Regions from separate parts of the Embleya sp. NPDC059213 genome, predicted to be linked through region 2. Evidence: riboswitches for the same ligand, from Rfam matches in the RefSeq annotation. Region 2 holds a riboswitch; each other region holds the start of a gene.

Region 1 (9,666 bases), on a different contig from region 2:
GCCCCGGAACGGCCGCCCGGAGCTGTGCGCCGGCTCGGCGCGCAGCGGGACGAAGGTTTCGGAGACGGCCGATCGCCAGTATTCGAAGCGGTCGGCGCCGCGCAGGCCGTCCGTCGTGACCACGAATTCCATGCCCCGCCAAGCCTTCCGATGTCTCGGTACGCGGTCATTGTGTCCGCCGACTGGTATCGCGCGCCAGATCGGCGGGGCATCGCCGGCCGAGGGCGGGGCGGCGGCGACCGGTGGTGCGGCTTGGTGTTGCTCGGCACGGCTTGGTGCGGCTCGGTGTGGCTCGGTGTGGCTCGGCATGGCTTGGTGCGCCGGGGAATGCCGCGCGTTGGTTCCGGCTGCGGCTGCTTCCCGGAACGGTCCGTCGCCGAGACATGCGCTGGACACGGGGTGGGTGTCGCCGCGGCCGGGGTGTCGATACCACCGGCCGCGGCGCATCGCCTCGCCGTGGCGGGTCGGGCGTCGAGCGTACCGGCGGCAATGGCGGGGCGACCGCGTCGATGCGGGGCGAAACCGTTGCCGGGCGGGGTCGTCCCCGGTGGTACACACATCTCATGTGGCTGCCCCGCGCCCTCCGGTGGTTCGCGGCCGACCCGAGACCGGTGCGCGGGTCGGGCGTTGCGATCGGCGGACGCGTTCGTCGTCGGACCTCAGGGCACGTCGACCATTACCCGACCGTCGGCCGGGGTCTGCGCGGCGGCGGCACGGCCGCCGTAGGCGGACTCGACGCGGGACCGCTCGGCCGCGTCGGGGACGGGGTTCCTACAGGCGACTCCCGCGCTGGAGCCTGACATCAGCTTGGAGCACGGACCTGGTTTGGTGTCCGGGAGGCCCAGGTTGTGGCCGATCTCATGGGCCGCTATGCGGGTCTTGTCGTAGCCTTGGGCGACCGCCTGGCTGCCGAGTTCCACCCATCCCTGTCCACCGGGGCGGACAGGGCCCAGGCTTGCCTGCGGCCAACCGTTGGTGGCGGTGATCCGAATCTGGGCACGAGTACCGGACGGTGCCTTCGCCAGCTTCACGTTGGTGACGTTCGCGTTCCAGGTGGCGACTCCGGCCGCGATGGCCGCTTCCCAGCCACCGGCTCGGGAGTCGTCATAGTAGAGGGTCGTCGCCGCCGAAACGCTGTTCGGGGCGGCGTTGGACGGCGCGGAGGCGGCTTGCTCCGCAGGCACCATGACCATGGTGACGACCGCGGCGGTCCCGACTGCCGCGAACCACTTGGAGTGGGGCATAAGCGTCCTTCCGCTGGATTTGTCCGTGGCGGGGAGAGCACAGGTCCTTGGGTTGTCGGCGACCTGTCGACTCGTGTTCGTCTTTGGGAGTATGTGCGTGCCCGTGGGTTCGCAGGCATACCAGTCGGCCATAACGTCCACGCAGGAGCGAAGAGGCCGCTCGGCCGGACGCCTGTCGCGCCGAATCGCACCGCAGGTCGCGAGCCCCCGGCCGCCTCACCGACACGAGACCTCGGCCACCGCCGCACGCGTGCGGAAGGTGGCAGCGTGTGGCGCGAACCCAGGGCTACGGGCCGGAGATTCGTCACGACTTCGACCAGGCGCGACCTCGCACACGGCCGACGACCGTGCCCGAACGTCGTGGGAAATCGGAACCGGTGACGCCGCAGGGACAGGTCGCGGTGCGGTGTTGCCGGTCGAAGGTGAAATCGTCCTTGGCGAAACCGGGGGCGGTCCGCCGCGTGGGTCGACGCGCATCGCACCGGCTCCGAGTCCCGCAATCACGAACAACGCGAGAAGCCGGCCCCCGCGGTCGCCTTCGGCGATCCGATCGCTGCGTGCGCAACCACCCGCTCGCTGCCGGGTGTCCCCGACGGCATGACGTCGCCTCCCGCGCCGCCTCCGCCCGCGCCTCCGCTGTGGCAGCGCTGCGCGGAGGGGGCGGGCACGAGCGACTCCGTCGGCCGTCGGGGCATCCGTGTCACCGGGCGGACGGGTCAGTCTTCCGGCCGGTTTGCCGGCTCCTTCCTGCGCCGTGGGAGGCGATGCGTCGTGATCGGCCGGCCGCCGACGAGATGGTCGGTCACGATCGCGGTGATCGCCGCCGGGTCCACGTGCCCGTACCAGACGTCGTCGGGCTGCACGCTGACCAGCGGAGCCTGGTTGCAGGGGAACTGGCACCCCGTCTGCGTGACGAGGACGTCGTCGTCGCCGAGCCCGTGCTCCCTGAGTTGCCGTATCAGCGAACGCTGGGTGTCGTCCGCGCCCTTGGCCGTGCAGCGCGGCCCGCGGCACACCATCACCTGGTGTCGGTGGCCGGTGACCTCCTCCCAGACCGGAGAGGTGAGACCGGGTTCCTCGCCGGTGATCGGTTCGGCGGATGCCACGGCATCGGCCACGGCATCCGCCGAGTCGACGAGCCGGGCGGCGACGAGCAGCACGGGGCGATGGCCGGCGCGCTCGCGCCACCAGTACGCCGCGATCCGCCGCAGCCAGGAGTGGCCCGGACCGGATGCGCCGAGGCGGACCCCGATCAGGACGACGGTCTCCGCGCCCGCGTCGGCCAGTCTGGTCAGCTCGGCCGACAGGGACGGCTCACCCAGTTGCAGGAACGCCGTCGTGGCGTGCCACGACACGGCGGCCGTGCACAGCTCGGCCCGGCGATCGACCTCCGTGCCGGACATGCCGACCAGGACCGTCGTACGGCCCGAAGCAGGCCCTGCGGAGGATCCCGCACGGTCTTGGCTCATGACTCGATCCCCTCGGTAAGCAAGCCGTTCCATCGGACGTGCGGTCGGTGATGCAAGGGGTGCCGCTCCACGGTCGCGTCGACGCCGTAGACGCGCGCGATCGTGGCGGAGGTGAGCACCTCGGCGACGGGCCCATGGGCCACCAGCCGGCCTTCGAGCAGCACGGCGACGTCGTCGCAGTAGGCGGCGGCGAGTTCGAGGTCGTGCAGAGCCGCGACGGTGGTGATACCGAGCCCGCGCACGGTGTCGAGGAAGCCGAGTTGGTAGCGCAGGTCGAGGTGGTTGGTGGGCTCGTCGAGCAGGAGCACCTCCGGTTCCTGGACCAGGGCGCGCGCGAGTTGCACGCGCTGGCGCTCGCCGCCGGACAGGGACGACCAGGTCCTGTCGAGCAGCGCGCCGACATCGGTGGCGGCGGCGGCCTCGGCGAGCACGGCCTGCTCGTGTGCGGTCGCGAGGCCGGGCAGCACGGGCCACCGGCCGCGATGCGGCGTGCGCCCCAGGTCAATGACCTGGCGGGCCGTCAGCGGCAGCACGGTGTCGGCCTGCTGTTCCATGAAGGCCACCCGGCGCGCGCGTCGGCGGGCCGTGAGGCTGTACAGGTCCTCGCCGTCGAGGAGGACTCGGCCCGTCTGCGGCCGGCGCAGCCCGGCCAGGGCCCGCAGCAGCGTCGTCTTGCCGGCGCCGTTCGGCCCGAGCAGGCCCGTCACCCGACCGAGGGCGAAGCCGACCGTCACGTCCGTCAACAACGTGGCGCCGTCGACGCGCACGCCGACGTGTTCGGCGGCCGGCGCCGCCGGGTTCACGACGATCACGGCCGACTCCCCCCGGCCGACCTGCCGGCCGCCTGGCGCCACAACAACCATGCGAAGAACGGCGCTCCGAGCCCGGCGGTGACGACGCCGACGGGGATCTCCTGCTCCGGGAGCACCGAGCGCGCCACGATGTCGCTGCCCACGAGCAGCGACGCGCCCACGAGTGCGGACATGGGCAGCAGGAGGGCATGGCGCGGGCCGCACACCAGGCGGACGACGTGCGGCACGACCAGACCCACGAACCCGATGACGCCGGTATTGGCGACCAGACATGCGGTCACCAGCGCCGCCGCGGCGATCAGGGCCCAGCGGGTGCGTTCGACGTGCACACCGACGGAACGAGCCGCGGTCTCGCCGAACGCGAACGCGTCGAGGTCCCGGGCGGCCGCGACCATCGCCACCGTGCCGAGGACGGCCACCACGACCAGGAAAACGGCCGTGTTCCACCGCACCCCGGCCACCGAGCCCAGCGTCCACTCCATGACGCCGCGGGCGGCGTTGCGGTCGCCGAGGACGAGCACGACGAACGAGGTGTACGCGCCGCACAACTGCCCCACCGCGATGCCGGCCAGCACGGTCCGCGAGGCCGGCAGGGTCCGGCTGTGCGCACCGGCGAGGGTCAGCACGACCAGGACGGCGAGCAGGGCACCGACGAAGGCGGCGGCCGGGAGCGCGCCGATCACCGCGGTGCCGGAGACTCCGACACCGAGGACGATCACGGTGACCGCGCCGACGGCGGCGCCGTTGGAGATCCCGAGCAGGTAGGGGTCGGCCAGGTCGTTGCCGGTCAGGGTCTGCAACACCGCGCCGCACACCGCGAGTCCCGCGCCCGTCGCGGCGGCCCCCAGGACGCGGGGCAGCCGCAGTTGCCAGATGATCCGGTCGTCCAGCGCCGTGACGTCGGAGCCACCGAGACCGAGTCGGCGCAGCACCACGTCGGCCACGACGTGCGGCGGCTCGTGGACCGATCCCACGGCGAGGCCGAGCAGCACGGTGGACAACAGCAGTACGGCGGCGACGGCCAGGGCCACCGCCGCACGGCTCGCGCCCGCGAGCCGTGCGGCGGGACGATCCGTCACGGTCACGGACGCCGGTCGCATTAACACATACAACTACACACCAGAACACGACGGCACCGTCGGCGAGCAGCACGCCGGGGGTCGACTCGGAGAACGGCACGACCACGTACGCACGGCGCTGGACGGCCTTGAGCTTGTTCAGCACGGGGTCGTGTTCGAGATAGTCGATCTTGGACTGTGCGGTGTCCCAAGCGGCGTCCGCGAGCACGATGGCGTCCGGGTCCGCCGCGACCACCTGCTCCCAACTCGTGGTCTTCCAGCCACCGGCCAGCGTGTCGAAGACGTTGCGGGCGCCGACGGCGTCGAGCACGAGCTGGGGTCCGCCGTGGCCCGCGCCGACGTACGGGGTTTTGGTACCCGAGTCGTACCAGAGCACGTTCAGGCCCTTGCCCGCCGACTTGGCCGTGACTTCGGCAAGTTGCCGCTTCTGCGCGTCCCGGATGGCGGCGGCGCGCGGTGCGACACCGAACACCTCGGCGACATCGCCCAGTTCGTCCCACACCGTCTGGAAGGACGCCGACGCCTGCTGCTTGCTGTCGGCGCACCCCAACGGCGACAGGTAGGTGGTGATGCCCTGGGAACCCAGTTCGTCCCGCGTGCCCGCCACCTTGTCGGTGAAGGCGCTGGAGTAGGAGGCGTAGAGGAAATCCGGGCGCGCCGCGAGGAGTTTCTCCTTGGACGGATACTTCTCGGAGAGCACCGGGACGGTGTCGTAGGCCGCCTTCCATCGCGCCGGGACCGCGTCGTCGAGGTACGCCGTCCCGGCCATCCGGGTCTGTAGATCGAGAGCCAGGGCGACTTCGGTGGCGCCCTGGTTGAGGGTGACCAACCGGGCCGGCGGTGACGTCACGGTGGTGGTGACGCCGCACCTGCTCACGCTCACCGGCGTCGAGTGGCTGCTCCCGGCCGCCGCGGCGGGCTTGTCGGCCTCGGGCGCACCCGTGCACGCGCCGAGCGCGCCGACGAGCAGGATCGCCACGGCAGCGAGGCCGGAGCGCGTGGAACGCGGGGCGCGCGCCGGAGGTATGAAACGTTCGAATCGAAACGGGCGCAGGGCAGCGCGGGGCATGTGTTCTCCAACCCTCGTGGAACATGTCGCGCCGTGGCCGGTCTCCTGGCTTCCGCATCGACGTTCCGCAGCCGGCCTTCCCGGTTGGCTCGTTCCCGATCCACCCAGTGACCCCGACCGCTGTGGGAGCGGTCGGCGAGGGCCGCGGGACTCCGCGGCTACAGTGGCGAGGGCCGCGCCGGCATTCGACCGGCTTCCCGTACACCACGGCGGCGATAGGCTACCAAACCGCTCGTCGTGCCTCGTCGGCGCTCACGCCCACCGACGCCGGCCGGGTCCTCTCGGGACCGGCAACCCGCTCCGCGCCTGGACCCACGGGTGGAACAACGGGTGGAGACGCGGATGGATCCGAAGGTGGGTCCCTGCGGCGGAGGTCGCCTACGGGGCATGGCCGTCCTGGGAGTTGCGCTCGTCGGGCTCGTGCTGCGGATGCTGCTTGCCCAGGCCGTCGCGCGCGACGTCCAAGCGGCCCGGATGCGGGCCGAGTCGGAGGAGGTGATACTCCCCCATCCGGCGCATCGCCCGGAGCCGCACGGGGCGGCGCTACCGCGTGTGGAGGATGTCCGCCTCGCCGGACGTGGCATGCACCCGCACCCGGTGCGGTGCGGCCGGATCCCGGGCCACGTCGACCTTGACCGAGCCGTGCTCGCTGCTCGCGTCCGTCGCGTAGACGGTGCCGGCCGGCAGCCGGACCCGGGCGTTGTCGCCTTCGGCGTCGACCCGATCGGGTGGCGCGGCGAAGGACAGGTCCACCGCGTCCCGGTCGGCCCGGGCGACGACCGTACGCGTGGTCAACCGCTCGCCGCGGATGCCGCCTTGTGCCGTCCGCGCGTCCAGATCGCCGGACAGGCCGGTCAGCGTGACCTGCCCCGAGGTGGTGCCGACCCGGACCGCGAGCCCCGGCGGCACCCTCACCTCGTAGGAGACCTGCGCGCTGCCGCTCACGGTGTGCCGCAGCGTGAGCGTGCCCTCGGCCGACACGTGTTCGGTTGCGGGTTCGGCGGTGCCGAAATGCTTGATCTCGGTGACCCGCACCGACCCGGGCCCGCCCTGAACCACCTGCACCCGGCCCGCTCCGCCGACGATCACGAGCCGGGTGAGCGGCGCGTCGATGGTGTACTGCGCCCGGCGGGTGGTTGCCTGAGACGGCGAGTCCGGTTCGGCACACGCGGATCCGCCCAGCAGGAGGCCGGTGAGCACGCACAGGCGCACCGGGCGACCGAGTGCGCGGCCGGCGAAAGATGGTGAACGCTTGGGCCACATGGGAGTTCTCGTCCTGATCGGAGTCGGCGAGCACGAGCTCGTGGGCACGAGTGCGGCGGCGGACCGGAGTCGGCGTCGCACTACTGTGCCCCGATCGCGGTGAGGACCGGGATCCGTGCCGCCCGGCATGCGGGGAGCAGCGCCGCGAGCACACCCACCACTGCGGATCCGGCTGCGATCACGGCGAGCGTCGACCACGGGACGGCGAGCACCTCCAGGCCCTGATCGGCCAGTCCGCGCCGGGCGGTCACTCCCCAGCCGACGCCCAGCAGCAGTCCCAGGAGCGTGCCGTACGCCGACAGTGCCACCGATTCGGCCCGGACCATGCGCCGGATCTGCCCGTGCGAGGTGCCGATCGCCCGCAACAGGCCGATCTCCCGGGTGCGTTCGAGCACCGACAGGGTGAGCGTGTTGACCACGCCCAGGGCGGCGATCAGGATCGCCAACCCGAGCAGCGCGTAGACCAGGTCGAGCACCCCGTCGATTCCGGCCCGGATCACGTTCTTGTACTCCTCCCGGTCGCGGGCCCCGGCCTGGGGGAACGGTGCCAGGGCCCGGGCCAGGCTCGCCTTCAGCGCGGCTCGCTCGGTGCCCGGCGCGGCGTCGACGAAGATCATCGCCTCCTGCGCGCCCGGCGCGATCCGGGCCAGTGTGTCCAGGTCGGTCAGCGGTGCGTCCCGACGGCCGATCGACCGACCCGCCGGGTCCGGCGCCCGCAGCGCACCGACCGTCACGGTGGCCTCGGCGCCGACGGGGCCGCGCAGACGCACCGGGCTGCCGACGGACAGCCGCAGGCCGGCCGCGTATCCGGCGCCCAGGCTGATCGTGCCCGGAGGCGGCGCCGGCAGCAGCACTCCGGTCGGCGACCGCTGCCGCAGGACCGCGGGCAGGTCCGGATCGGCGCCCTGTACCCACGCGTTTCGGGATCCGCCGTCGGTTACCACCTCGACCCGGGCCTCGCGCAGCCGGATCACCCGGCCCACACCCGGCGCCCGGCGGACGGCCTCGACCACCTCCGCGGTCAGCGGGGCGTCGCCCTTGCTGCTCTGAACCGTGATGTCGGACCCGAGGGTGCGATCGATCCGGGCATCCATTGACGCACTCGCGGACGCGGCGACCACCGCGGTGGCCGCGACCACGGCCACGCCGATCGCCAGTGCGGCGGCGGTGGCCGAGGTACGTCGGGGGTCGCGCACCAGGTTCTCCCGCCCGAGTCGATCGATGCCGGCGCCGCGCCGGCCGGTGAGCCGCGCGAGCACCGGGATCACCGTGCGCACCAGCAGCGGGCCGAGCACGATCACGGCCACCAGGCTCAGTACGACCCCCACGATCGCGAGCGCCCCGCCGACCACGGCCGCCAGGACGCCGGCCGCGCCGATCACGGTGCGCCGCCGGGCGGGACGGGTGGTCGCGGGACCCGCCGCCTCGCGCAGCGCCGCCATCGGCGCGACCCGGCTCGCCCGGGCGGCAGGCACGGCGGCGGCGAGCAGGGTGCCCAGTACGCCGACCAGGTAGGCCGCGATCGGCGTGCGGGCGGTGATCGCCAACGGGGCGTCGGCCGGGCCCACGCCCGCGCCGCCGATCGCCTCACGCACCAGCGCGGCCAGGCCGATACCCGTGGCCAGGCCCAGGGTCGAGCCGATCGTGGCGAGCAGCAGCGCCTCGACCTGGACCGAGCGACGGACCTGGCCACGGCTGGCGCCCAGCGCTCGCAGCAGCCCCAGCTCCCGGGTGCGGCGGGCGACAAGCATGGAGAACGTGTTGACGATCAGAAAGCCGGCCACCAGCAGCGAGACGCCCGCGAAGCCGAGCATCGCCGTACGTACAAACTCGACACCGGCACCCGCCTCGTCCGCCTCCGCGGCGGCGAGTTGGGCCCGAGTGCGCACCTGCGCGCTCGCGCTCGCGCCCAGGGCGTCGCTCACGCGCCGGGCCAATTCGGTGTCGGCGACACCGGCCGCCGCGTCCACCCGTACCGAGGTCAGCACGTCCGGCACACCCAGGAGCCGGGAGCGGGCGGCGTCGGTGTCCAGGAAGACCGCGGGATATCCGGGATCGAGGGCGCGAAACGTCGCGATGCCCACGATCACCGCCTCGAAGCCGCCGGGCACCGCGACGATCCGGACCCGATCACCGAGCCTCAGGTGAGCCCGCCGCGACGAACTCGCGTCGAGCACCACCTCACTGGGGCCGTGCGGCTCCCGGCCCGAGGTCAACCGGACGGGCGAGCCCGGATCGGGAAGCCGGTTCCCGGCCACGGTCCGGCCGCCCGCCGTGCCCTCCACCCGCTGATCGCCGCGCGCCACCACGGCCACGTTGTGCACCTCGATCACCGGATGGGCGGCAGCCACCCCCGGCACCCGCCGGACCGCCTCGAGCACGCCGGCCGGCAGGGTCGGCGGCCCACCGGGCGCGGCCGAGCGCAGCCCGGCGTCGCTGTCCGGATCCGGCGCACGCACCGTCACATCGGCCGCGCCGTCCGCCGCCAGATCCGTCGCGGCCCGGGTCGTCGTATCGGCGAGCACCAGCGTGCCCGTCACGAACGCCACCGACAGCAGCACCGCGAGACCGGACAGCAGCAGCCGACCGCGATGTGCCAGGAACCCGCGCAGGGTTGTCCGCAACATGCGCTCACCCCCGCCCGATCCGGAACCGAGGGGCCCGCGCGGCCGATTCGACCGGGCCCGGGCCCACGCGGTCGGCTCGGGTGGTGTGCCCCGGTGCCCCGGT
Region 2 (9,666 bases):
GTCCGCCAACCGCAGTCCGGTGAGCACGTTGAACAACGACGACTTGCCGCCGCCGGTGGCCCCCGCGAGCGCGACCACGGTGTGCCGGCCGGCGGTGCCCATCCGGGTCTCGGCGTGGCCGAGCAGGTCCTCGATCAGGGCGAGATCGGCGCCCGGCAGCCGATCCCGGCCCAACACCGCGACGCGATCGAGCGCGGTCAACCGCGCCATCAGCCGCCCGGCCTCCTCGGTCCCATCGGCGTACCGGGCCCGACGCACGGCGAACCGATCGACCTCCTGCTCCCCGGCGCTCACCCGCTCCTCCGCACCAGGTCGAGTGCCTCGATCAAGGCGGCCTCGGCCCGCGCGGACGGCGCGCTCGTCGTCGCCACCCGGAGCGCCCGCTCGCCCTCGAGCGCCGCCGCGACCACGCCGCGCAGTCCCCGGTGCACGTCCAGGATCAGCCGCGCGGCCGGCTCGGAGCCGATCCGGGTACCGAGCCGACCGGCCGCCTCCCGACCGATGCCGGGCCCCAGCGCGATGCCGCCCACCGCCGCGATCAGCGCGAGCGGCTCGGCCGGGCCCGGCCAGGCGGGCGGCGCCGGTGCCGGTCGGCCCGCCCCGCTCACCGACCGGGGCAGGCAGCCCGCCGCCCGCTCGGCACCGCGCGCGAAGGCGTCCGCCACCAGCGCGTCCAGGTTCTCCCGGACCGCCCGCGCGGCCCCCGAGGCGTCCCCGTCGTACCAACGTCCCGTCGCCGCTCCGCGCAACAACGACCCGTCGTCGATCGCCCCGAGCGCCCACCGCGACGTCGCCGCGTAGGCCCGGTCCACGCAGTCCCGCACCCGATCGACCGCCTCGTGCTGTCGGGCCGCCGCCTGCGCGAGCGGCGGCACCCGCCGGTCCAGGCTGTGCAACAACCCGCCGACGGTGCGCCGGACCACCGCGGCCCGCGCGTCCGGATCGGCGCCACGCTCGGCGAGCCAGGTGCGAATGGGCACCACGTTGCGCTCGGGCAGCCCGGCCCCGGGCCGGGTCTCCACGATCGGATACAGCGGCACGTCGCCCAACCCCGCCTGCCGCAACAACCGCACCAGGTCGGACCGGACCTCGTCGAGTTCCTCCGCCGGCACCCGGTCCAGCACGATCGCCAGCCGCGTGTCGCGCTCCCGGGCCAGCCGGAGCAGATGCCACGGCGCGGCGTCCGCGTACCGCGACGCGGTGGTGACGAAGATCCACAGGTCGGCGGCGCCGAGCAGGCGCACCGCCACCCGCCGGTTGTCCGCCGAGACCGAGTCGATGTCCGGTACGTCGAGCAACGCCATCCCGGGCGGCACCCGCTCGTCCAACCGCAGTTCGATGCCCGCCTCGTCGGCGAACCAGTGCCGATCCCGCGAGCGGCACACCAGGACCGGTACGCGCGTGGTCGGCCGCAGCGGCCCGGCCGGCGTGACCTCGCGCCCGACCAACGCGTTCACCAGGGTGGACCGCCCCGCGCCGGTGGACCCGCCGACCACCGCCAGCAGCGGCGCGCGCGGCACCGCCAGGCGCGGCAGCAGGTAGTCGCCGAGTTGGTCGATCAACTCGCGGCGGGCCAGCCGCGCCTGCACGGCGCCGGGCAGGTCCAGCGGGAAGCACGTCGCCACGACCTGGTCCCGCAGGCCGGCGAGGGCTGCGGACAGGGTGTCGCTTCCCATGATCACCACGGGCGACCAGTGCCCGAATTGTCCGCATTCCCAACGCGCGACGACCGTTACAGCACGACGGTCACTCCGTCGGCGGAGGAGCGCTGCGCCGCCTCGATCGTCTCCAGTACGGTCACCGCCTCCTCGATCGCCACGGGCGGCGCACCCTCGCCACGCACCGCCCGGGCGAACGCGGCGTAGTAGTCCTGGTAGGCGCCCGGTTCGGTCCGCACCGGGGCGGTCCCACCGGGCGTACCCAGCACTCCCCACGCCGCCGGCGGCTCGGTCCCCCAACCGGGCACACCGACCTCGGCGCCGGCGCGCAGCAGTTCCTCCTGCGGGTCCATCCCGAACTTCACATACGACGCCGTCGACCCCAGCACCCGAAAACGCGGCCCGAGGTCGGCCGCCGTCGCACTCATCCACAGATGCGACCGCACGCCCCCCGGGTGGGTCAGGGCGACGAAGGTGTCGTCGTCCACCAGCGCCCCGGGCCGCCGGGCGGCCGACTCGGCGTACACGTGCGTGGGGCGCCCGAACAGCGTGACCGCCTGATCGATCAGGTGGGTCCCGAGGTCGTACAGGATCCCGCCCAGCTCCGCCGGATCGGCCTGCTCCTTCCACACCGAGGTGCGCACCTGTGGACGCCAACGCTCGAACCGCGACTCGAACCGGTGCACCTCGCCCAGTCGCCCCTCCTCGACCAGCCGCCGCACGGTCCGGAAGTCACCGTCGAAGCGCCGGTTCTGGTAGACGCCCAACAATCGTCCGTGGCGCGTCGCCGTCGCGGCCAGCTCCCGCCCCTCGGCCGCGGTCCCGGCGAACGGCTTGTCCACCACCACGTGCAGCCCGGCCGCCAACGCCCGGGTGGCCAGCGGGACGTGGAAGCGGTTCGGCACGGTGATCACCACGAGGTCGAAGTCACTCGCGCGAGCGAACATCTCCTCGGTCGTCCCGATCACCTCGGCCTGCGGATGCCGCTCGCGCACCTGCGCCGCGCGCTCCGGATTCCCGGTCACCACGGCAACCAGCTCCAGGCCCTCCACGGCCTCGACGACCGGCGCGTGGAAGGCCGAGCCCCCCACGCCGTAGCCGACAAGTACAGTCCTGGTGGGACCCACTGCGCCTCCCTCTGTCCGTTTCGGCCCTTCTCTGATCACATTCTGGCCGCCAACTGCGTCTGATCAGGTAACGGTGACCATCGGAACGCCGGTGAGGCATGCACACGGCCCTATTCTGTTGTGCCGCGACCGGATCCGGTGCAAGATCCTGATTCGCCCACGCCCTCGTAGCTCAGTGGACAGAGCAGGCGCCTTCTAAGCGCTTGGTCGCAGGTTCGAGTCCTGCCGGGGGCACCGCCACGCCGCCGTCCGCCGCCCGCACCCCCGGGCGGCGTCCGCGCAGGTCGGCCCCGGTGCTCGGCCGTCCGGCCCGACCCGGTGCACGACGCCGGCCAGACGTTCGTGCCGGACCGTCACCGGGCTTGCGCGAGCGGTGACCGAGGCCCCGCACAGGGGGTCGACACGGGTCGGCAATGCACCCTTTCGCAGTGTTTGCGGCGCACGGGGTTCTGGCCGGAAACAGACGGCTCCCGGGACGTGAACGAGCGGGCTCGCCCGATGCCGGTGGAACGGCTCGGGCGACCACGCCGGTCGCGTGATCGCCCGAGGGAGAAGCCGGTTCGGAGTCGGTCGGGAGTCGGTCAGGAGTCCCGGCGCGCGCCCGCCGACGGCACCGCCTGGAAGAACCGCGGGGCGGTGAAGCCGCGGGCCGCGAAGGTCTTCGCGACCGCCTCCTCGACCGCCGTGCAGCGGTCCGCGTCGACCAGTGCGATGGCCGAGCCGCCGAACCCGCCGCCGACCAGCCGGGCGCCCAGGGCACCTGCGGCCAGCGCGGTGTCCACGGCGGCGTCCAGTTCGGGGCAGGAGATCGTGTAGTCGTCCCGCATCGACACGTGCGACGCGGTCAGCTCGGGCCCGATCGCCCGGACGTCGCCGGCCGCCAGCGCCTCGACCACCCGCAACACCCGCGCGTTCTCGGTGAACACGTGCCGCGCCCGCCGGCGCAACGGCCCGTCCGGCAGCGCCGCCAGGGCCGCGTCCGGGTCGGCCGGCTCGCGCAGCGACGGCACCCCGAGCAGTCGCGCCGCCTCCTCGCACGAGGCCCGGCGCTCCGCGTACCCGCCGTCCACGAGCGCGTGCTTGGCCCGGGTGTCGATCACCAGCAGCCGCAGCCCCACGCTCGCGCAGTCGAACGGGACCTGACGGCCGGTCAGATCGCGGCAGTCCAGGAAGAACGCGTGGCCCGCGACGCAGCCGAGCGAGGCCATCTGGTCCAGCATGCCCACCGGGACACCCACGAAGTCGGTCTCGACGCGCTGCGCGATCCGGGCCAACTCAAGGCGATCCAGGCCCAGTTCGTACAGATCGTCGAGCGCCAGCGCAACCGCGCAGGACAGCGCCGCCGACGAGGACAGCCCCGCGCCCACCGGCACGTCGCTGTCGATCCTGATGTCGGCACCGCCGATCTCGTGCCCCGCCGCGCGCAGCGCCCACAACACGCCCGCCGGGTACGCGGACCACCCGGTCAGCGCGCCGGGCGCCAGGTCGGCGACGGCCAGGTCGACCGATTCGCTCCCGGCGTGCCCGGAGGCCAGCCGCAGCCGGCCGTCCGTACGCCGCCCGACGGCCGCCCGCGCGGTCTGCGGGATCGCGATCGGCAGCACGAACCCGTTGTTGTAGTCGGTGTGTTCACCGATCACGTTGACCCGGCCCGGCGCCGCCCAGACGCCCTCGACGCGAAACTCGCTCATCCTCCCGCCTCGCCGTCCCGCAGGAACGTCCACGCGTCCGCCACGATGTCCTCCAGCGACGTCCGGGTGGGACGCCAGCCGAGCAGGTCGCGCGCCCGGTCGGCGGCGGCCACCAGCACCGGCGGATCGCCCGCCCGGCGCGGCGCCTCGTGCGCGGGCACCGCGCAGCCGGTCACCGTGCGGACCGCGTCCACCACGTCGCGGACCGAGAAGCCGGTCCCGTTGCCGAGGTTGCAGATCAAGTGCCCGGTGGCCGCGCCGCCCGCACCGGTCGCGGCGAGCGCGAGCAGGTGCGCGTCGGCCAGGTCGGCGACGTGGATGTAGTCGCGCACACACGTCCCGTCGGGCGTCGGGTAGTCGGTGCCGTAGAGCGCGACCGAGCCGCGGGTGCCGTTGGGCACCTGGAGGGCCAGCGGGATCAGGTGGGTCTCGGTCGCGTGCCGCTCGCCGTACCGGCCGTACGCGCCCGCGACGTTGAAGTAGCGCAGGCTCACCGCCCGCAGGCCGTACGCGTCGCAGTACGAGGTGATCAGCCGGTCGACGGTCAGCTTCGAGGCGCCGTACGGGTTCGTCGGCGCGCACGGCGCGTCCTCGGTGATCGGCGAGACCTCGGGGGCGCCGTAGACGGCCGCGGTGGAGGAGAACACGAAGCGGCCGACGCCGTGCGTGCGCAGCGCGTCCAGCAGCGCGAGCGAGCCGCCGACGTTGTTGTGCCAGTACTTGGCCGGCTCCGTGACCGACTCGCCGACCAGGGAGGACGCGGCGAAGTGCAGGACCGCGTCGAACGACGCGTCCAGATACCGCGCGGCGTCCTGGACCCGGCCCTCGACGAAGGCGGCCTTGTCCGGGACCGCGTCCCGATGCCCGGTGGACAGGTCGTCGAGCACCACCACGTCGTGTCCGGCCGCGACCAGATGGGCGGCGACCACGCTGCCCACGTAGCCCGCGCCGCCGGTGACCATGAGCTTCATTCGCCGACCTCCCGCAGTCGTGCCGCCGCGGTCTCCGGCGGTACGTCGCTGATGAACACACCCATCCCGGATTCGCTCCCGGCAAGGTACTTCAGCTTGCCCGGTGCCCGGCGAATCGAGAAAAGCTCCAGGTGGAGCGCGAAGTCGATCCGGCCCGAGCGCACCGGCGCCTGCTGCCAGGCGGCGATGTACGGCGCGGGCTCGCCGTCGAAGAGCCGATCGAAGCGGCCGAGCAGATCCAGGTACATCGGCCCGAACTCGGCGCGCGCGGCCTCCTCCAGCGCGAGCAGGTCCGGCACCCGGCGGTTCGGATACAGGTGCACCTCGTACGGCCACCGCGCGGCGGCGGGCACGAACGCGGTCCAGTGCTCGCCCTCGGCCACGATCCGCGACCCGTCCGCCCGCTCCGCGGCGAGCACGTCCTCGAACAGGTTGCGGCCGGTGCGGTGCCGGTGTGCGGCCGTGCTCGCGACCATGGTGGCCGTGCGCGGCGTGACGAACGGGTAGGCGTAGATCTGCCCGTGCGAGTGCGGCAGCGTGACGCCGATCTCCCGACCGCGGTTCTCGAAGCAGTACACCTGCTCGACGCCGGGCAGCGCGGACAACTCGGCGGTGCGATCGGTCCAGGCGTCCAGCACCAGGCGCGCGCGCTCGGGGGTGAGGTCCTTGAAGGACGCGTCGTGTTCGGGGGTGAAGCACACCACCTCGCACCGTCCGCCGGACGGCCGGCGCGGGAACGGGTCGCGGTCCCAGCCGGGTTCGGGCCGGTCGACCGCGCCGGGCCCGGACACCGACGAGCCGGACATCGACGGGAAGCGGTTCTCGAAGACGACCACCTCGTAGTCGGCCTCGGCGACCTCGGTGGCCCGCTCGGGCGTGGACGGACACAGCGGGCACGCGTCGGCGGCGGGCAGGTGGGTCCGGGTCTGCCGATGCGAGGCGACCACGACCCATTCGTCGAGCAGTCGGTCGTAGCGCATCTCGGACCCGCTCACCACGGGCGCGAGATCTCGCGGGTCGACGGCGGTGCGGACCGCGTCGTCCCGCGTGTCGTAGTAGACGATCTCGCGACCGTCGGCCATGACGGCCTGAGTCTTCTTCATGTCTCCAATTTTGCGAAGCTTTCCAAAACTTGTCAATGAGAAAGTGATGAGAAGACTCTGGGAAAGTCCTGAGACCCCGAGATGCCTGCCAATCCCGTCGAATCGCGTCGTCATCTCGGCGGCTCCGGCTGCGGTTTGACAAGTTTCGGAAGGTGTCCGCAAGATGCTGCCCATGCCTGACGACGACACCGACGGTCTGCCCGCCGAGGGCCGCCGCGCCCGGATGGCCGCGACGATCGCGGACCGCGGCTTCGCCAAGGTCACCGACCTGGCCGAGGCGTTCGGCATCTCGCGGGTGACGGTCCGGGCCGACCTGGAGGTGTTGGAGCGCCAGGGCCGGTTGCGCCGGGTCCGCGGCGGTGCGATGTTCACCGGCCGCGATCCCCGGGTCGAGCCGTCCTTCGAGGAGGCGCTGACCTCGGCGTCGCCCGCGAAGACGCTGATCGGGCGGGCCGCCGCGGCGCTGGTGTCGCCGTCCGAGAGCGTGGTCCTGGACGTGGGCACCACCACCACGTTCGTGGCCCGCGCCCTGGTGGACCGCGGCGACCTGCGCGACCTCGTGGTGTTCACCAACGGACTGACCATCGCGCTGGAGCTGGAGCGGGCCATCCCCCGGTTCTCCGTCGTGGTCACCGGCGGCACGCTGCGTCCGTTGCAGCACTCGCTGATCAATCCGCTCGGTGACCACATCCTGGAGCGCATCCACGCGGACACGGTCTTCCTCGGCTGCAACGGCGTGCACCCCACGGGTGGCATCACCAACGTGAACCTGCCCGAGGCCGAGGCCAAGCGGGCGATGTTGCGGGCCGCCGGGCGTCGGGTCGTGGTCGCCGACGGCTCGAAGCTGGGCCGGATCGAACTCGCCGAGGTGTGCCCGCTGGCGGACATCGACCTGCTGATCACCAGCGGCCCGGCCGACCGGGACACGCTCGACGCGCTGCGCGACGCCGGGTTGGAGATCCTGGTCGCCCAGTAGCGGCCGAAGTCGCCGGGCGGCAGCCGAAGTCGCCCGGGCGGCAGCCGAAGTCGCCCGAGCGGCAGCCGAAAAAGCACCCTCGCTCGGCCGCCGCGGCGCCCATGGTTAGGCTGCCCTTGCGAACGGTTCACCCGGCTTCGACCGATTCCGGGTGTCGCAAGAGGGAATCCGGTGCGAATCCGGAACTGCCCCGCAGCGGTAAGTGGGAACGAAAGTCGCCATCAGCACTGGGCCCGGTGAAACGGGATCCGGGAAGCGGCGACCGGTAGGACGACCCGGCCACGCACCCGTGGCCCGCGGAACCCGCCCACGAGTCCGAAGACCTGCCGTCGCCCGCGTTCGCCTCGCGCACGCGGACTTCCGGGACCTCGCGGGCGGGTCCGTCGGACGACGGCGCCGAGCGGTGTCCGCCGCCGCGCTCCCTCCCTCCCGAGTTCCCCCGACGAGGACTCGCAAGGGAGAGCTTCGACGATGCCGACGCCGATACGAACGCGGACACCGATGGGCCGCAGCCGACACTCGTGGGCCGCGGCGGTCGCCGCGCTCGCACTGTTCGCAACCGCGTGCGGCGGGGCGGTGCAGGACAAGAAGGCGAGCGCCCCCGCACCCACCGCGTACAAGCCGTACACCGACACCGACAACTGCGGTGTGAGCACGACCTACGACCGGCCGCCGCAGCGCGCCGCCACGCTCACCTCCAACGCCACCGAGCTGATGCTCGAACTGGGCCTGGCCGACAAGATGGTGGGCACCGCGTACCTCAAGGGCCGCACCATCGGCGACAGATACCGGGAGGCGTACGGGCGCATCCCGGTGCTCGCCGACGCGCAACCCTCGCTGGAGAAACTGCTCGAAGCCACGCCCGACTTCGTCTACTCGGGCTACCCCGACGGCTTCTCCGAGTCGTCCGGCCACACCCGCGCCCGACTCGGCGAACTGAACATCAAGACCCACCTCAATCCCGAGGGCTGCGCCAAGGCACCGGTCACCTTCGAACAGCTCTACGGCGAACTGCGCTCCATCGGCGGCATCTTCGGCGTGTCCGAGCGCGCCGAAGGCTCCGTCGCCGCACTGCGCGGGCGGCTGGACGCGGTCACCGCGCGTCTCGCGGGCGCCGCACCGGTCAAGGTCTTCGTGTACAACTCCGGCGCCGACGCGGCGCAGACCACCGGCGGCAACTCGATGCTCAACGAGATCATCACCCGCGCCGGCGGCCGCAACGTGTTCGCCGACCTGAACGAGCGCTGGACCAAGGTCTCCTGGGAGCAGGTCGCCGAACGCAAACCGGACGTGGTGCTGATCTACGACTACGTGACGCCGTCGGCGGAGGCCAAGATCACCACGCTCAGGGCCACTCCGGTGCTCGCCGACGTACCCGCGCTGCGGGCGAACGCCTTCCCGGTGATCTCGCTGTCCGTCGCCCAGCCGGGGCCGCGCTCGGTGGACGCGGTCGAGGAACTCGCTAAGCAGCTCCACCCCGACCGGTCATGACGATCGATCGGGACCCGACGGCGGCCCGGATCGCGGTGCTCCGTGGGGAGGGCGCGGCGCCGCCGCCGGACCGGGGCCCGCCGGCCGACGTGCCGGGCGGCCGGGTACGGCTGTCGCTGGTGGTCGGCGTGCTGCTCGTGGCGCTGTTCGCGGCGGCGACGGCCGGGTTGCTGGTGGGCTCGGTGCCGGTGCCGTGGTCGGAGACCTGGCGCATCCTCGCGCATCGCATCGGCGGGGACGCGTGGGTGCAACCGTCCTGGAGCCGCGCCCACGACCTGATCATCGCCGACACCCGGCTGCCCAGGGTGCTGCTCGCGGCCGTCGTCGGCGCGACGCTGGCGGTGGTGGGCATGGTGATCCAGGCGATCGTGCGCAACCCGCTGGCCGGGCCGGACGTGCTCGGTGTCTCCTCCGGCGCGGCCACCGGCGCGGTGCTGGTGATGCGCTGGGGCGTGGCCTCGGTCGGCGGCCTGTCGCTCGGCGCGCTCACCCTCAACGCGGCCGCGTTCGCCGGCGGGCTGATCACCCTGCTCGTGGTGTTCTCGGTGGCCCGCTCCGGTGGCCGGGTCACCGCCGTGCGGCTGGTCCTGGCCGGGGTCGCGGTCAGCGCCGTGTTGTCCTCGCTGACCAGCCTGCTCGTCCTGACCTC
Region 3 (9,666 bases), on a different contig from region 2:
CTCGGGACCGTGGTGGTCGATGCCGGCCTCGGGAAGGTCCTGAGCCGTCGCGAGGACGTGCAGCTCCCGCCGCCCCAACTTCGGGGGCCCGGCTCGCCGATCGTGGGATGTTGCTCATCCCGGTTCACCGAAGCCGGGCTGTCACTGCGGGATTTCGGTCGCCAGGCGTGGCGTACGCGGCGGTTCGGTGCGGCGATTCCCGGTCGCCTCGAAGGCAGCGGCCAGACCGAGCAGGGCGTTGTCGTCGTACGCGCGGCCGGCGAAGGTCAGCCCCACGGGCATGCCGATGTCCGCCATGGCGCCCATCGGCACGGTGACGGTCGGGATGCCGAGGTGCCGGGGCACCAGGTTGCCGTTCGCGACCCACACGCCGTTGCGCCAACCGAGGTCGGCGGACGCCTCCTCGACGTCCATGTCCGCCGGGCCCACATCTGCGACGGCGGGGAACACCACCGCGTCCAAGCGCAGTTCGTCCATCCACGCCTCGAGATCGACCCTGCGTGTCTCCTCGAGGCCGCGCAGGCCCGCTTCGAGGTGTGGGATGTCGGTGAACGACGCGTACGGGCGCTCGCGCACCAGCCTCGGGTAGTCGGCGATGGTGTCGTCGAACCCGACGTAGCGGTCGGGCAGTTCGTCGGGGTGCTTGGGCCAGATCCGGGCCGGGTCGACGTCGGCGAGGGTGGCCAGTGCCGGGTCGCCGTTGGCGCGCAGGAAGTCGTCCCACGCCCACGCCGAAAGGTCCTCGATCTCGACGGTGAGGAACGCGGGGTCGACGAGGCCCCTGGTGGGCAGCGACGGCGCGCCGGGGCGGTCGGCCTCGTAGTTGGTCACGGCGGGGAAGTCGACGTCGACCACCTCGGCGCCCGCGGCCTCCAGGTCGCGGCGCGCGGCCTCCCACAGGGTGATGACCGACGCGCGTGTCCGGATGCGTTGCCCGGTCGGGCCGCCGATGCCGCCGCGGGGGTTCGTCCCGGCGTCGGGGTCGGCGTTGATGTACATGCGGGGCACGCCGATCCGCCGGCCGGCGAGCGCGGTGCGGGCCGCGGTCGCATCCGCCGGCGCCAGGGCCGGGTAGGAGAGCGGGCGTATCCGGGACGCCGCGGGCAGCGGTATCCACGGCTGGGAACGCCACAGGTCCCCGCGGGTCTGCGGGTCGTCGGCGACGACGACGTCGAGGAGTTCGAGGAGGTCGGCCATGGTGCGGGTGTGCGGGACCACGACGTCCATGGTCGGTACGAGCGGCCAGTTGCCGCGTACCGAGATGACGCCGCGGCTGGGTGTGTAGGCGCACAGCGCGTTGTTGGAGGCAGGGGCGCGGCCCGACGACCAGGTCTCCTCCCCGAGGCTGAACGCGCCGAAGGACGCCGCCGTCGCGGTGCCCGATCCGTTCGACGATCCGGAGCCGTAGGCGCTGGTCAGCCAGTCGGCGTTGTAGGGGCTTTCGGCGCGGCCGTACACGCCGCGCTGCATGCCGCCGTTGGCCATGGGCGGCATGTTGGTCAGCCCGATGAGCACGGCCCCGGCGGCCCGCAGTCGCTCGATGGCGAACGCGTCGCACCGGGCGACCAGGCGTTCGAACGCCGGCGAACCGGCCGCCGCCGTCAGTCCCTTCGCGAGGTAGCTGTCCTTCGCCGTGTACGGGATGCCGTCCAGCGGGCCGAGGCTCTCGCCACGCGCCCGGCGGGCGTCGGAGGCCGCGGCGTCGGCGTGGGCGTTCGGGTTGGTCACGACGACCGCGTTGAGCGCGGTGGCGGTGCCGGGCCGGTCATAGGCCGCGATCCGCGCGAGATAGGCGTCGAGCAGGTCGACCGCCGTGGTCTCGCCTTTCTCCAGCGCCACCCGCAGGTCGGCGATGCCGGTCTCCACGACGTCGAATCCGCGGGTCATGCGGGGTGCCTCCTGGCTGGTTCGGTTCGGCGGCCTCGTTAAACCGGTACGCGGGGTCGAAGCCGTGCCCCGAACCCGGGCGGGCGAACGGCATCCCACGTCCGTGCCGGATCGATCCGGCACAGGGCGAGCCTAGGTGCTGCCGGATCGATCCGGCAATCCCTGGGCCGGACATCTAGACTCCGTGGTTGTGAACGCCCGCATCGTGACCCTGATCGACGTGGCACGCGCCGCCGGCGTGTCCCGGAGCACCGCCTCGGACGCCCTGCAAGGCTCCGGACGCGTGGCCGAGGCCACCCGCGCCCGGGTCCGCGAGACGGCGGAGGCGCTCGGCTACCGCCCCAACAGCGCCGCCCGCCGTCTGCGCCGCGCCGACGCGGGGGCGCTCGGCCTCTACCTCCCACGGACCGCGACCCGGCTCGACTACTACCTGGACCTCGCCTTCGGAGCCGTCGAGCGCGCCCAGCACGACGGGCTCGACGTCGTCCTGCTCGGCGGGCCCACGGGCAGCTCCGGACCGGTCGCCTCCCGAGTCGACGGTCTCCTCGTCATCGACCCCGACGGCTCCGACCCGGCCGTCCCGAAACTCCTCGACGCGGGCGTCCCGGTCGTCACCGGCGAGCGCTACCTCGGCCCCAGCCGCGCCCCGATCGGTGCCGTGGTGTGCGACAACGCCGCCTCGCTCGCCGCGGTCCTGGACCACCTGCGCGAACGCGGCGCGCGGCGACCGGCGCTGCTCGCCCCGGGGGGCGACTCGGCGTGGGCCCAAACCCTGCGAGTGAGCGCCGACGCGTGGGGAACGCCGCACGGCGTCCCGGTCACCGTACGCACCATCCCGTTCGCGGCGACCCCCGCGCAGGCGGCCGAAGCCGCCAGGGACCTGCTCACCGCGGAACCGGACATCGACGCGGTGGTGTGCGGCCCCGACGGAGCCGCTCCCGGCGTCCTGCACGGCGCCCGCGCCCTCGGTCGAACTCCCGGCGCGGACCTGCTCGTCGCCTCCTGCGTCGACGGCACCGCCACCCGCACCGGCAACCCGCCGATCACCGCCGTGGACTTGCGCCCCGCCGACTATGGGCAGGCCTGCGCCGAACTCCTGTGCGACATTCTGGCCGACCGCACCCCACCCGACACCGTCCGCCTCCACCCATGGAAACTGCGCACCCGGGCCTCGACCCAGGGTGGCCACTGAACCGACCGCGTGCCGCCCGTTCGAGTGCTTCCCGCCCAAGGCCGATGCCGGCAGGCGCCGACTGCGGAACGTGCTGCGTCGCGTCAAGCCCTCCGCGCACTACGACTTGCCTTGATATCTCACGTATTGGCGCCAAATCTCGCATTGCGGCGGCAGCCCCCGGGCTCGCCCTGGTCATGACGGCCTGGTTGCTCACAGCCCACGGCACCCCGCCACCCCGCCACCAACGTCCCCACCACGGCCGCCGATTACGGTGCCCGCCGGCCGGCCTCCCGGTCCGCCGGCGACGGCAGCGGCGGCAAGTTCATCCCGGCCACCGGCAGCTCGACGACGCCCGAACCGCCCAACACGATGCAGTCCGCACTCGCCCTGGCCGCGGCCGGCGTCGAGGAGGCCACCTTCGAGGACACAGTGGACCGGCTCAAGGCTGCGGCGCCCCCGACCCGCTCGCCACCCGGCAGTCCGTATGGGGCGCGGCCGGAACCCCGTTCCCGCTGAACCCCTCCTTCACCACTCCGCTCCCCCTCCCCCGTGCGTCCCCTGACCCGGCCCCGGTGCCGGCCGCAGGCGGGGAGCCCCGAGTGTGGGGCTCCCCCTGTGGTGGAAACCGGCCGGCCCAGGCACTTCGGCACCGCGGCGAAGGGTCACCGCCGCGCCGGGTCCTCCCCACCGGTCGGAACGAACACGACACCGGATCGCGAACACCGGCCCCACCGATGCGTCGCCGGCCGTTGTCCGCGTCTTCGGCGCGTGCTCGCCCCATCCGGCTCGTGCGGTGGCTCCCCGGGGCGCCCTCGGCCGGCTAAGCTGTCGCACGCAGTCGGTTCGCCCTGCCATCCGGGTAGGCGCGTCGTAAGAGGGAACCCGGTGTGAATCCGGGACTGCCCCGCAGCGGTGAGTGGGAACGACCGCCGTCAACCAGCACTGGACCCGACTCGGGTCCGGGAAGCGACGGCCAGTAGGTGTCCGCCCTTGGCGGATGTGCCCGCGAGTCCGAAGACCTGCCACTGCCCGTGCGCCGCCGATGCGCACGGTGATCTCGGTGACCTCGTGGGCGGGTCGGCGGACAACCGGTGGGACACGTGCGGGAGTACACCGACGTGACCCGTGTGGTTTGCCATTCCCTTCGTGCCTGCGATCCGTCCCGGGATCTTGTCGACAGGCTCGCGAAGGAGAGTTCCGTGACCACCAAGTCCGCAGCCGCGGCGGCCCGTGCCACCGTGTACGGCTATCCCCGTCAGGGCCCGAATCGGGAACTGAAGAAGGCCGTCGAGGGCTACTGGGCCGGCCGCATCGATGCGCAGGCGCTTCGGGACGCCTCGGCCGAACTGCGCCGCGCCAACTGGGAACGCCTCGCCCAGGCGGGCATCCACGAGGTACCCACCGGCGACTTCTCGCTGTACGACCACGTCCTCGACACCAGCGTGGCCGTGGGTGCGATCCCGGCCCGTCATCGCGCCGCCGTCGAAGTCGACGCCCTGGACGGCTACTTCGCGATGGCGCGTGGCACGCAGGACGTGGCGCCGCTCGAGATGACCAAGTGGTTCGACACGAACTACCACTACCTCGTGCCCGAACTCGGGCCGGACACCGTCTTCGAGGCGAACTCCGCCAAACAGGTGGCCGAGTTCGAGGAGGCCGTCGCGCTCGGCCTGACCGCCCGCCCGGTGTTGGTGGGCCCGCTCACCTACCTCCTGCTTGCCAAGCCCGCGCCGGGGGTCGCGGCCGACTTCGAGCCGCTGACCCTGTTGGACCGGCTGTTGCCGGTGTACGCCCGGCTGCTCGCCGACCTGCGTGCCGCCGGCGCCGAGTGGGTGCAGCTCGACGAGCCCGCCCTGGTCCAGGACCGCAGCTTCGCCGAACTGAACGCCGCCAAGCGGGTCTACCGCGATCTCGGCGGCCGCACCGACCGGCCCAAGCTGTTGGTGGCCTCGTACTTCGACCGCCTCGGCGAGGCGCTGCCGATCCTGGCCCGGGCGCCGATCGAGGGCCTGGCGCTGGACTTCACCGGGGCCGCCGCCGCCAACCTCGACGCGCTGGCCGCGGTCGGCGGGCTGCCCGGAAAACGTCTGGTCGCCGGTGTCGTGGACGGCCGCAACGTATGGATCAACGATCTCGGCAAGTCGCTGACCACGCTCGGCATACTGCTGGGCCTGGCCGACCGGGTCGACGTCGCCGCCTCCTGCTCGTTGTTGCACGTGCCGCTGGACGCCGACGCCGAACGCGACGTCGACCCGCAGATCGCCCGCTGGCTCGCCTTCGCCCGGCAGAAGACCGACGAGATCGTCACCCTGACGCGCGGCCTCGGCCGGGGCACCGACACCATCGCGCCCCACCTCGCCGCCAACCGGGCCGACCTGGCCGCCCGCAGGACCTCCGCGCTCACCCACGACCCCGCCGTACGCGCCCGCGCCGCCGCGGTCACCGACACGGACGCGCGCCGCAGCAAGCCCTATCCCGAGCGAGCCGCGGCCCAACGCGCCCACCTGGGCCTGCCGTTGTTGCCCACGACCACCATCGGCTCCTTCCCGCAGACCGCCGAACTGCGCACCGCCCGCGCCGATCTGCGCGCGGGACGCATCGACAGTGCCGGTTACGAGGAACGCATCGAATCCGAGATCCGCGATGTCGTCGCCTTCCAGGAGAAGGCGGGCATCGACGTCCTGGTGCACGGCGAGGCCGAACGCAACGACATGGTCCAGTACTTCGCCGAACAGCTCGCCGGCTACGTGGCCACCCGACACGGTTGGGTCCAGTCGTACGGCACCCGCTACGTGCGCCCGCCGATCCTGGCCGGCGACATCTCCCGCCCGGAAGCGATGACCGTGCGCTGGACCTCGTTCGCCCAGTCGTTGTCCGACCGCCCGGTCAAGGGCATGCTGACCGGACCGGTAACCATGCTCGCGTGGTCGTTCGTTCGCGACGACCAGCCGCTGGGAGAAACCGCCAGGCAGGTCGCGCTCGCGCTTCGAGACGAAGTCGACGACCTGGAGGCGGCCGGGAGTTCGGTCATCCAGGTGGACGAGCCGGCCCTGCGCGAGACGTTGCCGCTGCGGGCCGTGGACCATGCCGCGTACCTGGCCTGGGCCACCGAGGCATTTCGGCTGAGCACCTCGGGCGTACGCGCGGCGACCCAGATCCACACGCACATGTGCTACGCCGAGTTCGGCGACATCGTGCAGGCCATCGACGATCTCGACGCCGACGTGATCAGCCTGGAGGCGGCCCGCTCCCACATGCAGGTCGCCGGAGAACTGGCCACCCACGGCTACCCGCGCGAGGCCGGACCCGGCGTGTACGACATCCACTCCCCGCGCGTCCCCGACACGGATGAGGTGGTGGGCCTGCTGCGCAAGGGCCTGGCCGCCATCCCTGCCGAGCGCCTGTGGGTCAACCCGGACTGCGGCCTCAAGACCCGCGGTTGGCCCGAGGTCCGCGCCTCGCTGGAAAACCTGGTCGCGGCGGCCCGGGAGGTGCGCACGACGCTGCCGCCCTCCTGATCAAGCTCGCCGGGGCAGGACCTCACGGTCCTACCCCGGCAGCCGTCGACGATCCGGGCCGAGGCCGCACCCAAGGCGCCGCGAGCGGCGGAGCGGCGTTCAGTCTCGGCTCGGTGCACCCTTCGGTCCGGGTGCCGGGACCTCGGCGCGGAATCGAAGGCAGTCGGCCGCCGGGCCGTCCCGCCCGGGAAGGTCCTTTGTCTTTACGGACGTTCCGGCTGTTCTTACGGACCCTTCCGTGTGTTCCTTACGGGGCTTCCGGGTGTCGTGAGTGCCCCGGTGGGCGCCGGCGGCGGCCCAGGGGGATGACCAGAGGGGTGCCCGAGACGGGGTCGTCGATGATTTGGCAGGGGAGGCCGAAGACGTCCTCGACCAGTTCCGGCGTCACGATGTCGCGGGGTGGTCCGACGGCGAGGACCGTGCCCTCGCGCATGGCGATGATGTGGTCGGCGTAGCGGCAGGCGTGGTTGAGGTCGTGCAGGACCGCGACGAGGGTGTGGCCGTCACGTTCGTTGAGGTCGCGCAGGAGTTCGAGGAGTTCGATCTGGTGGGCGATGTCGAGGAACGTGGTGGGCTCGTCCAGGAGCAGGAGCGGGGTTTGCTGGGCGAGCACCATGGCCACCCAGACGCGTTGGCGCTGGCCCCCCGACAGCGCGTCCACCGGGCGCGGCGACAGGTCGGTGGTCCCGGTCGCGGCCAGGGCGTTCAGCACGGCCGTCTCGTCCTCGTCCGACCATTGGCGCAGGAGCTTCTGGTGGGGATAGCGGCCTCGGGCGACGAGGTCGGCCACGGTGATGCCGTCGGGGGCGACCGAGGTCTGTGGGAGCAGACCCATCCGCCGGGCCACCTCCTTGGCCGGGTAGGACGAGATGGCCTTGCCGTCCAGGTGCACCGTGCCGGCGGCCGGGGTGAGCAGGCGGGACAGGGCGCGCAGGAGCGTGGACTTGCCGCACGCGTTGGGGCCGATGATCGCGGTGACCGCTCCGTCGGGGATGTGCACGGTGAGGTCTCGGGCCACGACGCGGTCGTCGTACCCGACGGTCAGCCCCTGTGCCCACAGCCGGGGCGCGGTAGCCGGCGCGGCGGGGTGCGCGCGGGGGTCGACGGCGATGTTCATCGTGGCGAAGTCCGTTCTGCGAAGGAGGGGTTGGGGTGCGGTGGGCTCGGGCGCAGTCGCCGCGAACCGAGGCGGGCGCCGGGCGGCCCACCGCCGGCGTCGCCCGGGGTCGTCACTGCCGCCGTGCCTCGCCGACCAGCAGCCGAATCAGGTAGGCGCCGCCGATGCTGACCGTGACCACCCCCACCGGCAATTGGGTCGGCGCGAACAGGCGTTGGGCGAGCCAGTCGCTCGTGGTCAGCAGCGCCGCTCCCATCGCGGCCGACGGCAATATCGTCACCCCCGGGCTGCGGGCGAGGCGGCGGGCCAGTTGCGGTGCGGCGAGCGCGACGAACGAGATCGGTCCGGCCGCGGCGGTGACCATGGCGGTCAGCGCGACCCCGGTGACCACGAGGGCGATGCGGGTCGGCTCGGTGCGTACCCCCAGGGCGCGGGCGGCATCGTCGCCCATCTCCAGCACCCGCATGCGCCGGCCGAGGATCAGGGCGACCGGCAGCAGGATCGCGAACACGACGGTCACCGGGCGTACTTGCTGCCAGCCCAGGCCGTTGAGCGAGCCGGCTCCCCACACCGCCGCCGCCATCGCGGTCTCCAGGTCGGCCTTGACGATGACCCAGGTGTTGACCGAGGCGAGCAGCGCGCTGATGCCGATACCGACGATGATCAGCCGAAAACCCTGGATCCCTTGCCGGTAGGCCAGCAGGTAGACCAGCGCGGCAGTTGCCACGCCGCCTGCGAGGGCTCCCGCGGCGACCTGGTAGTAGCCGCCGTGGGCGAGCATGATCACCATGAGCGCACCGGTGTTGGCGCCGGTGTTGAAGCCGATGACGTCCGGGCTGCCGAGCGGATTGCGGGTCAACGACTGGAAGATGGCACCGCTGACACCGAGCGCGGCACCGGCGAGCACGGCCAGCAGGACGCGAGGCAGTCGCCATTCGATCACGACCATGTGCACCTTGGCGGGTACGTCCGTGAACAGTGCCTCGGTCACCTGGACGGGCGAGAGCGAGTACTCCCCGGTGCCCAGTGCCAGGACGGCGACGGCGGTCGTGGCGACGAGCAGCATCAGACACACGACGCCGGCCCGGACGTCCAGGCGCAGCGACACGTGTCCGCCGGGGAGCCGGATCACCCGGACCGCGCGCCCGAAGTCGATCGTCGTGCGCGTTTTGGGGCGTACGCGCGGTCGTTGCGCACCCTTGCCGCCGGCGTCCGAGCCGGCCGAGCCGCGGCCCGGCGCGGTGGGCGGCGACGCGGGAGTGGACGTGGACGACGCGGAGCCGGGCAACGGCGCGATGGGCGAAGCCGGCGACGAATTCGACGACTTCACAGTCCGCTCACCTTCTGTCGACGCACCAGGGCGATGAGCACGGGGACGCCGACGAACGCCGTCACGATGCCGACCTGGAGTTCGCCCGGGCTCACCACCAGGCGGCCCAGGACGTCGGCGACCAACAACAGGGTCGGCGACAGGACCAGGGTGTAGGCCAGGATCCAGCGCTGATCGGGGCCGGTGATCCAGCGCGCCACGTGCGGCACCATCAGGCCCACGAAGCCGATGGGTCCGGCGACCGCGGTCGCGCCGCCACACAGCAGGGTGATCGCGATCACCGACAACACGCGGGTACGGGTGATGTTCACCCCGAGCGCGCGGGCGGTGTCGCCGCCCAGGGCGACCGCGTTGAGCGCGCGGGCCACGCTCGCCGCCACCACGAGTCCGACCAGCAGGAAGGGGGCGACCTGTTCGATGGTGTCCCACTGTCGTCCGCCGATGGAGCCCGCCGACCAGAAGCGCATGCGGTCGAACGTGCTCGGATCCAGCAGCGTGATCCCGGAGCTGATCCCGCCCAGTACCGCGCCCAGCGCCACGCCCGCCAGGGTCAGCCGCACCGGGGTGGCGCCGCCGCGACCGCGCGAGCCGATCGTGTACACCGCGACGGTGGTCGCGATCGCGCCCAGGAACGCGAACC

Evidence for each region. A riboswitch is a leader RNA that binds a small molecule or an ion and turns the genes downstream of it on or off. The one in region 2 is predicted to bind cobalamin.
Region 1: it holds a riboswitch for cobalamin, as region 2 does, so the genes downstream of both, ACFXMF_RS21100 (ABC transporter substrate-binding protein) here and ACFXMF_RS30405 (ABC transporter substrate-binding protein) in region 2, are expected to answer to the same signal.
Region 3: it holds a riboswitch for cobalamin, as region 2 does, so the genes downstream of both, metE (5-methyltetrahydropteroyltriglutamate--homocysteine S-methyltransferase) here and ACFXMF_RS30405 (ABC transporter substrate-binding protein) in region 2, are expected to answer to the same signal.

Annotation. Positions count from the first base shown of each region.
Region 1 is NZ_JBHZAV010000054.1:1,495-11,160, reverse strand. It holds gene ACFXMF_RS21125 (helix-turn-helix domain-containing protein) at 1-132, opposite strand, end outside; gene ACFXMF_RS21120 (snapalysin family zinc-dependent metalloprotease) at 660-1,244, opposite strand; gene ACFXMF_RS21115 (ferredoxin) at 1,961-2,713, opposite strand; gene ACFXMF_RS21110 (ABC transporter ATP-binding protein) at 2,710-3,525, opposite strand; gene ACFXMF_RS21105 (FecCD family ABC transporter permease) at 3,522-4,610, opposite strand; partial or broken gene ACFXMF_RS21100 (ABC transporter substrate-binding protein) at 4,777-5,373, opposite strand; cobalamin riboswitch at 5,691-5,916, opposite strand; partial or broken gene ACFXMF_RS21095 (DUF2975 domain-containing protein) at 6,058-6,174, shown strand; gene ACFXMF_RS21090 (hypothetical protein) at 6,217-6,936, opposite strand; gene ACFXMF_RS21085 (ABC transporter permease) at 7,017-9,563, opposite strand.
Region 2 is NZ_JBHZAV010000101.1:15,722-25,387, forward strand. It holds gene ACFXMF_RS30365 (GTPase) at 1-294, opposite strand, end outside; gene ACFXMF_RS30370 (dynamin family protein) at 291-1,676, opposite strand; gene ACFXMF_RS30375 (Gfo/Idh/MocA family oxidoreductase) at 1,733-2,785, opposite strand; tRNA gene ACFXMF_RS30380 (tRNA-Arg) at 2,947-3,019, shown strand; gene galK (galactokinase) at 3,367-4,476, opposite strand; gene galE (UDP-glucose 4-epimerase GalE) at 4,473-5,438, opposite strand; gene galT (galactose-1-phosphate uridylyltransferase) at 5,444-6,550, opposite strand; gene ACFXMF_RS30400 (DeoR/GlpR family DNA-binding transcription regulator) at 6,723-7,526, shown strand; cobalamin riboswitch at 7,633-7,872, shown strand; gene ACFXMF_RS30405 (ABC transporter substrate-binding protein) at 8,028-9,017, shown strand; gene ACFXMF_RS30410 (iron ABC transporter permease) at 9,014-9,666, shown strand, end outside.
Region 3 is NZ_JBHZAV010000001.1:43,502-53,167, forward strand. It holds gene ACFXMF_RS00215 (amidase) at 142-1,887, opposite strand; gene ACFXMF_RS00220 (LacI family DNA-binding transcriptional regulator) at 2,078-3,079, shown strand; cobalamin riboswitch at 3,920-4,085, shown strand; gene metE (5-methyltetrahydropteroyltriglutamate--homocysteine S-methyltransferase) at 4,261-6,579, shown strand; gene ACFXMF_RS00230 (ABC transporter ATP-binding protein) at 6,827-7,696, opposite strand; gene fepG (iron-enterobactin ABC transporter permease) at 7,809-8,852, opposite strand; gene ACFXMF_RS00240 (Fe(3+)-siderophore ABC transporter permease) at 9,023-9,666, opposite strand, start outside.